One region of the Bacillus sp. Brlt_9 genome, then DNA from elsewhere that is predicted to be linked to it. Evidence: riboswitches for the same ligand, from Rfam matches in the RefSeq annotation. Region 1 holds a riboswitch; the other holds the start of a gene.

Region 1 (5,477 bases):
AAACACCTTGGGGAGGTTCTTGTTCTAACGTAATTGTTCCTTCATTTAAAAACCATTCCTCATACGGTAACTCCAGTTCTTCCAACCTTTTCACTAAATGATCCGTCCATTCCTTATTCTCATGTAATATGTAAATTTTACTCATTTGTAATCAATTCCTTTCTTTTTGCTTCAACTAATGGCATCACTTTTTCAGAAAATCGTTTCATCTCTTCAAGCTGTGGCGAAAATTGTAAAAGTAATAACGTAACACCCACTTTTTCAAAGGCGAGTATCCTTTCTGCAATTTGTTCTGGTGTTCCAATTAAATTAGGACGTAATCCACGATTAGATACGGAATAATCATTCAGCTTCACTTGCTGTTCCAAATGCGATTTACTAATAAAATCTTGGTAACCCGCATAACCTAAAGCATCATCTTTCACATCCGTTATGCGTCTCCATTCTTCTAATGCCTCTTCTTCTGTATCACGACAAATGACGTAAGCCGCGAGCCCGAATGACTGCAATGGCTTCTCTGTAACTTTCTTTCTACGATTCTTCATATCTTCTATTTTCACTGATACTTCTTCCACTGTTCCTCCATGCATGACATATGCATCCGCATGGTTTACAATTACTTCTTTTCCTCGCTCACTCTCACCACCTGCATAGATCTTAATTCCTTGTTTCTGTACAGGTTTTGGACTTAAATGTGTATGATGAAGCTCATAAAAATTCCCTTTATACGAAAACACTTCTTCTTTCCAAAGCTCTTTCAAAACTGTTACAAATTCCTCTGTGCGATCATATCTTTCATCATGTGCGGTAAATACTCCGCCGTACTGTCTCGCTTCTTCTTCCCACCACGCTGAAACTACATTCAATGTAAAACGACCATTACTTAATTGATCGATATTCGCTGCCATTTTCGCTGTAACCGCTGGATTGTGGAAGCCAGGTCTTACAGCTGTCATAATCTCTAATTTATCCGTTACTGCTGCAAGTGCTGCCGCAGTTGTCCACGCTTCTAAACTTGGTGCTGAAACACCTTTTATATCATTTAAATTTAATTCCGCAATAAGAGTTGTTGAAAAACCTAATTGTTCTGCCGCTTGTGCTGTTTGTTTTGCATACTCAAACGTAGGCGGCATAGATTCATCCTCTACATTTCGAAGCCATCCCCCAAAAATCGGTAACCAAAAACCATACTCCACTACATACTCCCCCTTCATCTCTTAGCCATAAAAAAGACTACTCTTATTCAAATAAGAGTAGCCTTCTTGACTAATTGAACCGCTCTTATCTTTCAGGTGTTTTTTCACCTGCAGGATTTGGCACCTTTCGTCTCACACGAGGTTGCCGAAGTTTCATAGGGCCCGTCCCTCCACTTCTCAACATAAGAATTGTTTGATTTTTATTTATTATAATCATCAGAATAATAAAAATCAATCATTTAATACTCATTTTTCCTATAAGCATTAAATGATATATAAGAAATCATATTTTTATAGAGGTTCATAGGGATATTATCTTGTTTTACTTCCGAATATATAAAGGGGTATATTGTATCATGTCGAAAACATCATTTATAACTAAGTTGCTTTGCTTCTATTGTAGAGATGATAGAGAATATACAAACATAAATATCAACTTACAGAAGTTTTAGTAATATGAAAAATAAAAGAACCTCAATATTAGTTGTATTATTTATTCTATTAATCATTATCGGATGCAGTTGTTTCTGCTAAAAAACTATTAGAAAAGGTACCTATATATAGGTACCTTTTCTTCATATGTATTTATTAAGATTTGTATTTTTTGACTGTACAAGGAATAGTTACAATGTATAAATCTATAGCATAGATTGTAACCCAAATACCTTTACCTTCAGCCGCTAACTTTTCATTCAATTGTGATAAATGCTCTGAAACTTTTCTTTTACCCCACTTTCTAGGAAACCATTGAAAAACCTTAGGAACATTATGTTTTTTGTTATACCATACATTCAATCTCCAAAAAATCAAGAAAAACGAGACAATCACTACAATACAAAAAATATCAAAATATGAAATCCCTAAAATCATATAATATATTCTCCATTTCCATATAAATTAAACATAAATAAATCTATATATATAATATTAAATATTAAAACCCATTTATTGATGCTATAACAGGCTCACTCGATGATTGTTATATTTTTTCATGGTTTTTAAGCAATATAATACCTTCTTAACACCAAGTGTACAAGTAAAAGAAGACATCTTAATCGATGTCTTCTTTTCTTATACAATAACAACACAATAAAATTAAGTTGATTCAAGCTGCAGGATACTACCTTGATATGATAATAAAGAATACATCATCACATTGTCAGCAAGCAAAAGTGTATTCTGCATTTCTGAAAACAGTAGATGGCAGATTGTGACCTGCTGAATCTGCTAAGAAAGAATATACAAGAACATCCTTAACATCGTCTTTATTTCCACTAATGATGACATCAAGAAAATCTTCTATGTGGAATTCTGGCGTAAACAACACAATCTTAGTTGTTCTGTTTGGTTCTAAAGAAACAAAAGTACGAGAAATTTCAACTAATTCATTTTGAGTTGGAAAAGAAGTGTTTGGACTTCTCTTAACAGTTACCGTTACATTACTAGTATGGCAGCGTGAATCATTGTTTAACATAATGTTGAGAGCAGTTGGAATAATCCCATTTTCAGAAACTGGAACTCGAAACACTCCAGTAGATTTATGAGCCATATAATCACATCCTTTCAAAATAAAATATATTTACAATATATTAGATGCAAGAAACGTTCATTTTGATAGGGACAAATTATATGATTAATATATCTATAATAACCCTTGGTATTACTAAGACAATGATTTAAAAGATTAACAAATATCGTGAGAACCAATCGAATGTATATGAAAAGAAAAAAGAATAAGGCGCCTAAAAGATTCCCTATTTTGAGCCAATAATGAGACATTATGTTAATCTTATATGTATAGTTGCACAAAATTGAGAAACTTAAGGAGACAGATCAATTTTATGAGAAAATCATTCATATTACTTACTTTCATTCTAGTATTAGTCAGTGTTACGGCTGCTTGCACACAAGATAAAAAAGATAGTGCCGTTGAAAATAGTCCAATAGAAGAACCAACCGCAAAAAATGAAAATGAAGAATTAATAAATTTTGAAGAAAAAGAAGATATGAGCCGCTTGGAACAAGGTATTTTATTAGTTGGTGAGAGTGTTAAGGGAGGCTATTACTTGAGCGCTGTTCATAGTGCATATTTAAATGATAGCAACGATTCCGTCGTTGTTAATGTCTCTGTAAAAAATGTACGAGGTCAAACGATTGGACTATCAGAATTAAAATATAACTTAAAAGATGAAAAAGACGGAAAAACTTATGAAGGAAAGGTGCTTGACCAAAACCCTTCTAATATACAAGTTAAACCAAATGAAACGGTAGAATTAAAAATAGCTTTTGAAGTACCAAGTACCGCAGATGAATATATGTTTTATATTGAAAGCTCTTTAGATCCTCTAGGAGCACACTGGAAAATCGATAAGCTGCAATCACAAAAAAACTAAGTCTCAAATAAGCAAAAAGCAATGAAAAAATTTGATATAGATACAAATGAATAATATATAAACATAAAACCATCGATTTAATGAATCGTTGGTTTTTTTTTCAAAAAATGCTCCATTAAAAACTAGGAGACAAAAAAACTAATCCCTAAAAGAGATTAGTTCAATAAATCCAGAGTTATTATTATATTACATAGTTTTATGAGCAAACGTTATATAATGTTGTGTGGGATACATAACCTGTCATCCCTTTATAAGTAACTTTTAACCACTGTTTAGAATTACTATAATGCCCTTGAACATACTCACCTGTTACCCATGTGCCAGTAATTTTCTGACCACTAGTAAATGTATGTAAGACAGGTGATCCCACAGTGTAACCACTGCGCATCTTTGCACCATATGTACCTACCGTACCTCCCTTTGCACAAGCTGCTACTACTGTTTCATTTTCAGTAGTATTCGTAGCCGCGAAAGCAGAGCCGTTAAATGTAAATAAAGTAAACATAAAAGCTGTTAATAAAGTACAAATAGATAAGCGACGTAACAAAATAAATTCCCCCTTTTTTTATAATTTATTTCTTCACAAATGATTATCTTAAATATTCTAACTATTTTCAATATATTAATGTTGAGAAATATTAGTTGTATTTTTGAAATAAGATTTTATCAAAAATATTAACAAACTCATATTTTACAGAGAGAGCCCCAAAAGAAGACTTCTACATATCAACTATAAAAAAACTCCACCATGAGGCAGAGGGACTTTCAAACTACCCGCAATCTCCGTAAAGATAACTCCAAGCGCATGTGCACCTGCATTTGGATAGCCTAAGCTTCTTTCACAAACTGTACCAGCGCGGCCCATGCGAGCTACGATTTCCTTCGTATACTCTGCTCCTTTTTCAAAGGCAATTTTCACTATGTTTAAAATATATGAACACATAAATTCATTTACGTTTTACGAAAATAAAATTGTATTGTTTAGAATTTCAATGTTAATCAATTTGAAACTTTATGAGTTAATTAAATTTGATATTTAAAGAAGGAATTTGTGATGAAGTATTCACATGATGGAATTAATGTCAAAAAACAAAAAAACTCTAACTAATTCGTCATGGCGATTTAGTTAGAGTTTTTTTGTTTGAAGTATTCACGAGTATCTACCCTTATCTTTTCAGGTAAAACAATATCAAGTTCTTTATCTAACCATGCAAGAGTCTTTTTACGAAGAAACTCACGCATGTGTTCTTCCGCTTCAAGCATTACTAAGTTAATTGTACAAGAAGAATTGCTAGGTTCACAAGAATTGCAAGCCTCGGCCTCATCTCGATATAGTAGACCATTCTGTACAATATTTTTACATTGAAAAATAGGTTTTGGACCTTCGACAGCTTCTATTACATCCCAAAAAGAAATATCTTCTGGAGACTTAGCTAACCTATACCCGCCCTTTACACCTGGGACAGAACTTACAATGCCAGCTTTAGATAATTTACCGAAAACTTTTGAGAGAAATGTTTCAGAAAGCCCTTGGAACTCTGCCAAATCTTTAATTCCAACACTTTCCTTGGAAGGAGTGTTAATTAAATAAACTAGGCAATGCAAGGCATATTCAACCCCAACACTATACTGCATATACAAATCACCTGCTTTTTATTTTAAGGGTTATCAAATTGTATCTTAGGACCATTTAGAATTTTAGTCAAATAAAGTGAAACTTTAATCAGTGGGGGTTTTCTTCATCCCCCACTGATTATTAGTTGAACCAATCGGACTTTTATGGGCAGTTGATCCCCTACCTAACTTCTTTGCTTTCGCTGAATTTTGAGGTGGAGGTCTTACTGCCCATTAAAGCGGGATAAAAAAAGGCTCGTTTAGAATAGTATGT
Region 2 (5,477 bases), on a different contig from region 1:
CACTGCTCGAAGTTTACTACCGCTTCTTGTCCATGGAATCAAAAACAAAGTGAGAATAGCTAAAATTAAAAATTTCATCAAAGGCAATGTCCCCTTTTCTTTTATTTTCCCTTTTAGTATAACAAATAAAGGGTATTCAGGTAAAAATGGGGGTAATTATATTTTTTTACTACTTAATACAACTCCGCTTACTACATATAAGATAGATGCAATATAAAAAATCGTACCAATCGTAAAGAAATCTACTAAATATCCCGTTGCAATAATTGCTACTGCTCCTCCAATCGATGTCCACACATGATATTTTCCAATCTCATAACCAGCATTTTCTTGTACAACCTTTCGTGCTAACGACGTCTTCTCTGTATTACGCTGCACAGCACCTAAAACCCCCATTACAATTTGAAGAATATACACATGCCAGACTTCCGTGGCAATCGGGAAACAAAGCATTAATACTGCCATAGACCAAGCATATATAATTAATAATTTCCGATCACCTACTCGGTCAGACACCTTTCCTACTACCGGATATACAAGTGCTGAAGTTAAAGCGAATAAGCCATACGCCCAGCCAAATTGCGAGAAGCTATTCCCAACGTTTCGAAGCAATAGTATATAAAAAGGAAACACCATACTTCCCGCCATCATAATGATGCTTTGTGAGGCTACAAATCTTCTATATGTCATTTCGTATACTCCCTATAAAATAAATTCACAAATCTCTCTTTTGGATCCGCTTCTTTTTTCTTCTGAAGGAATTCTTCTATACGAGGATATGCCCTCTTTAACTGCTCCTTCGTTGGGTAAGAATAGTACGGTAAATAATAACTTCCATTATGCTTTAAAGTAACATCAATCATCTTCTGAATGACCACTTTTGTTTTCTTTATTTCATCCTCTGAGCGCCCTTGATTAATTAAAAGCACAAGTGCAAACATATCATCTTTCGCATAAGATAGTACCGCATTCTCATTCTTTTCTACATAGCGGATTGTAATATTAAGAAGGTTTAATTCTTCTTCATTTAAAACACTCCGCAAGTCATCTATATATGCTGCAAAACTGTCTATCGGTACGAAATACTCCTGTAAAACCTCAGTCAAGTTTGGGTTATCGTATTCCATAAAGGCACTATCCGATCTCATTACATTATTTCGCGTTTCGTACTTACCATTTGTACTTTCAAAATAACTTCTTTGTATATCCCAAAATGTATCTTTTCCCCAATCACTATAGCGTGATAAACCGAGTAAAAACTTTGGCGCAGCTATAATATTTTCTTCTTTTAATTCACTGTACTCTCTCAACTTCTGCTGATCTTTTGCTAATACATAATCTGTCACATACATTTCTTTTAAAAATGAATGTGGGGCAACAGAAATACGTGCTAAATGCATACGTATATCCTCATCCCTTCGCACTTTATTCTTAAAATATGAAGAGTATTCCTTATAATCTAGTACCTTCGTATGCGTTTCATACAATTCATCTTTTGTTAACTTTAGTGTCACATCTAAAATCACGCCAAACAATCCGTATCCCCCAATTACATACGGAAACAAATCAGCATTCTCTTCTCTACTTACATTACGCACCGTACCATTTGCCATTAACAATCTAAATGACTCTACTGTATCAATCAATGCTTCATGACGAATGTCACGCCCATGTACATTTACACTTAATGAACCACCAACAGTAAAAATATTTTGAGATTGCATGACTTGAACCGCAAGACCATACGGATTAATTTTCTTTTGAATGTCATTCCATGTGACACCGCTTTGCACCCTAATCCTCTTCTTCTCCGGATTAAACTCTAATATTTCATTATATCCTTTCATATCAAGTATCGTACCGTTCGGATAATACGTCTGTCCGCCTTGGCTATGTTGCATACCTGCGATAGAAATTTTCTCCCCAGAAACATTTGCATCTTGCACAACCTGTTTTAATGAAATTTCATCCTCAGCATTTTCAACACGTTTTATTTTCGTCGGGAGTAACTTTCCTACATCGCTCATAATCGGATGATTTAATTGCTCTTTATATGTATTTACAGATGTCGCAAGCAACACTGTATAAACTATCATAACCACCGCTATCTTTCTTTTTTTCAAATGACACTCTCCTCTTCTACAATTTTCCCTCTTCATATTGTACCTATTTTCCTTTGAAGAAAGTATACAAAAAAGAGGGCACCTTATTTTAGGTCCCCTCATCAAAACTGTTACTTTGCTACTGGCAATTGTATTGGGTCAAACTTTTCGTACGACGTATATTTTGCGTTCGTAATAATGTGTGCTTTATCCTTGCCATTACTACTCATAATCATGTCTATCTTTGCTGATTCATATTTAAAATCTTTTGTAATGATATATTCTGCGTCCACTTCTTCTATCTTCGCATTTTGTGCTTGTAACATTTTCTTCTGCGTTTCATCCATGCTAGTTAACATACTTTCTGTTTCTTGCCCTTTTAATGTAAATTTCAGTTTATATTTATCTCCGCTTTTCTCCATCTTCATTTTATCTAAAACTACTTCCGGTACTTCTAACTTATCTATAATATCTTGAGTTGCTTTCATTCCACCAGCGTTTAATTGCTCCTCTGGCACGGTTATAACTTCTCCTGTATTAGGGTTTTTCACCTCACCAGCTACTTTACCATCCACAGTATACACTACAACATCTGTACCAGAAATATTCATTTCAGAACGAGAATTCTTTGTCTTTGGCTCTAATTGCATCTTAGCCTTTAATATATCCATCTCTGTTCCTTCAGCTTTTATCCCTACATCATATGTCATCGTTACATGTTCTTCATTTTTAAAAGCTTCGTTCGTTTTCTTGAAAACATCCTTCGCTGCTAATTCCTTTTCTTTTTGAACAGATTCTTTTTTCGGTTCATCCGTCTTTGCTGTTTTCTCATTACTACATCCTACCCCTAGACTGATTGCAAGTACTAAACTTGAAACAAAAATAATTTTTTTCATAATGTCGCCCCCTTTCCCAAAATAATATCACCTCTTTTCCTATGAAATCTATATAATTTTCAATCTATATTTGCTATATAGCGACATGTTTAATGAAGAGCTTAAATATGATGTAAATAACAACAACTCATTTCAGGAGGTCATTATGAAAGCAATTATTTGCACAAAGTATGGACCACCTAACGTTCTTCAGCTTCAAAATATAGAGAAACCTACTCCTAAAAAGAACGAAGTATTAGTTAAAATTCATGCAACAAGTGTATCGACTGGAGACTGTAGAATACGCGGTTTTAATAGTCCCCTCTTATTTTGGATTCCTATGCGGATCATATTAGGTTTCAGAAAACCGAGAAACCCTATACTTGGTGTAGAATTAGCTGGAGAAATTGAGGAAATTGGAACAGATGTAACTCAATTTAAAAAAGGGGATCAAATTTTTGCATTAACAGAACTAAACCTCGGTGGTTATGCCGAGTACACATGCGTACATGAAAGTGGATTAATCACATTAAAACCTACCAATGTGACGTATGAAGAAGCGGCAGTTATTCCTTTTGGTGGAACTTCAGCATTGCATTTCCTGAGAAAGGGCCGTATAAAAAAAGGGCAACAAGTGCTCATATATGGTGCCTCAGGATCGGTAGGAACAGCTGCTGTACAACTTGCTAAATATTTCGGTGCGACCGTTACGGCTGTTTGTAGTCATTCAAATTTTGAACTCGTTCAATCTTTAGGAGCTGATAACGTAATCGATTATACGAAAGAAGATTTTACTAAGCAGGGCGAGCGCTACGATATTATATTTGATGCAGTCGGGAAGTATAAAAAATCCCTTTGTACAAATACATTAACACCCAATGGAAAATATGTATCTGTTAATGGAATGATGGCAAAGGTAAGTAAAGAGGATATGATTCTACTAAAAGAACTAACTGAAACAGAACATTTAAAGCCTGTTATTGATAGAACCTACCAATTAGAAGAAATTGCTGAAGCTCATATGTATGTGGAAAAGGGACATAAGAAAGGTAACGTTTCGATTACCTTAAAATAAAATATATTCAGAAAATAACATTGACAATTCTTTTTGTAAGATTTACTATTAGTACCATATTAAAAAACTACATACACATACTCTTATCAAGAGTGGCGGAGGGACTGGCCCGATGATGCCCGGCAACCGAGCTTATAACGTATAAGCTAAGGTGCTAATTCCTGCAAAACGATTTTTCGTTTTGGAAGATAAGAGAGGAAACTATTTTGTCTATTCGGCACCTCTCTTATTTTTGAGAGGTGCTTTTTATTTTGGAACGTATATGAAGGGGGAATTATAGATGAAAAAAGTATTATTGAGCATTGTAAGTGGAGCTGTATTATTATTAGGTGCATGTGGTGCTAATTCCGATAAAGAGGTAAAAACGTTAGATGAGAAAAAGATTACTGTCGGCGTAACTGGCGGACCGCATGAACAAATCTTTGAAAAGGTGAAAGAAGTGGCAGCGAAAGACGGACTCGAAATTGATGTAAAAGTATTTAATGATTATGTAGCACCCAACGTATCCTTAGATGAAAAAAGTCTTGATGTAAATAGCTATCAAACAAAATCTTATTTAGACGTATTTAAAGCTGAGCGCAATATGAAATTAACGGAAGTATTTTCAACAGTAACATTCCCTATGGGTGTATATTCTAAAAGCTTAAAGGATGTAAAAGATTTAAAAGAGGGCGATGCGATTGCTGTGCCAAATGATCCAACGAATGAACTTCGAGCTTTAAAACTATTTGAAAAAGCAGGTGTTTTAAAAGTGGATCCAAAGGCGACAGAAAAAGCGACTGCGAAAGATGTCATTGAAAATCCGAAAAAATTAAAGATTGTTGAATTAGAGGCATCTCAATTACCGACACAACTAAGCGAAGTGAAAGCAGCTGCAATTAATACAAACTTTGCATTAGGTGCAAAATTAAGCCCTGCGAAAGATTCTATCTTCCGCGAGGGAAAAGATTCACCATATGTGAACTGGGTCGTTGTTCGTACTGAAAATAAAGATGATGCTGTTGTAAATAAATTAAAGAAAGCTTATCAATCTAAAGAAGTAAAAGAATTTATCGAGAAAAAATTTGATGGTTCTGTTTTACCGTCTTGGTAGGAGCTGACGATAATGATTGAATTGAAAAATGTATCCAAAATATTTACAACAAAAAAAGGGAATGTGGAAGCTCTGAAACCTACTTCCCTCCAAGTAAAAAAGGGCGAAGTATTTGGAATCATTGGATATAGCGGCGCTGGTAAAAGTACATTAATTCGATGTGTAAATTTATTAGAAAAACCAACGACAGGAAATATCATCGTAAACGGCCAAGACTTAACAACTTTATCAGCAAAAGAACTAGCAAAATCGAGACAAAAAATCGGGATGATTTTTCAAGGCTTCAACTTACTTAAAACTGTGACAGTTTATGAAAATATCGCATTACCGTT

Evidence for each region. A riboswitch is a leader RNA that binds a small molecule or an ion and turns the genes downstream of it on or off. The one in region 1 is predicted to bind S-adenosylmethionine.
Region 2: another riboswitch for S-adenosylmethionine. It lies ahead of VF726_RS28885 (MetQ/NlpA family ABC transporter substrate-binding protein); the one in region 1 lies ahead of VF726_RS22515 (LLM class flavin-dependent oxidoreductase).

Annotation. Positions count from the first base shown of each region.
Region 1 is NZ_JAYJLO010000006.1:122,424-127,900, forward strand. It holds gene VF726_RS22510 (ATP-grasp domain-containing protein) at 1-145, opposite strand, end outside; gene VF726_RS22515 (LLM class flavin-dependent oxidoreductase) at 138-1,196, opposite strand; SAM riboswitch class I at 1,279-1,385, opposite strand; gene VF726_RS22520 (YjcZ family sporulation protein) at 1,653-1,730, shown strand; gene VF726_RS22525 (hypothetical protein) at 1,785-2,066, opposite strand; gene VF726_RS22530 (hypothetical protein) at 2,356-2,745, opposite strand; gene VF726_RS22535 (DUF4352 domain-containing protein) at 3,038-3,589, shown strand; gene VF726_RS22540 (SH3 domain-containing protein) at 3,786-4,136, opposite strand; gene VF726_RS22545 (DAK2 domain-containing protein) at 4,320-4,532, opposite strand; gene VF726_RS22550 (RrF2 family transcriptional regulator) at 4,712-5,224, opposite strand.
Region 2 is NZ_JAYJLO010000014.1:16,248-21,724, reverse strand. It holds gene VF726_RS28910 (DUF3981 domain-containing protein) at 1-78, opposite strand, end outside; gene VF726_RS28905 (MFS transporter) at 157-690, opposite strand; gene VF726_RS28900 (FAD-binding oxidoreductase) at 687-2,123, opposite strand; gene VF726_RS28895 (hypothetical protein) at 2,234-2,998, opposite strand; gene VF726_RS28890 (NAD(P)-dependent alcohol dehydrogenase) at 3,144-4,052, shown strand; SAM riboswitch class I at 4,133-4,247, shown strand; gene VF726_RS28885 (MetQ/NlpA family ABC transporter substrate-binding protein) at 4,333-5,145, shown strand; gene VF726_RS28880 (methionine ABC transporter ATP-binding protein) at 5,158-5,477, shown strand, end outside.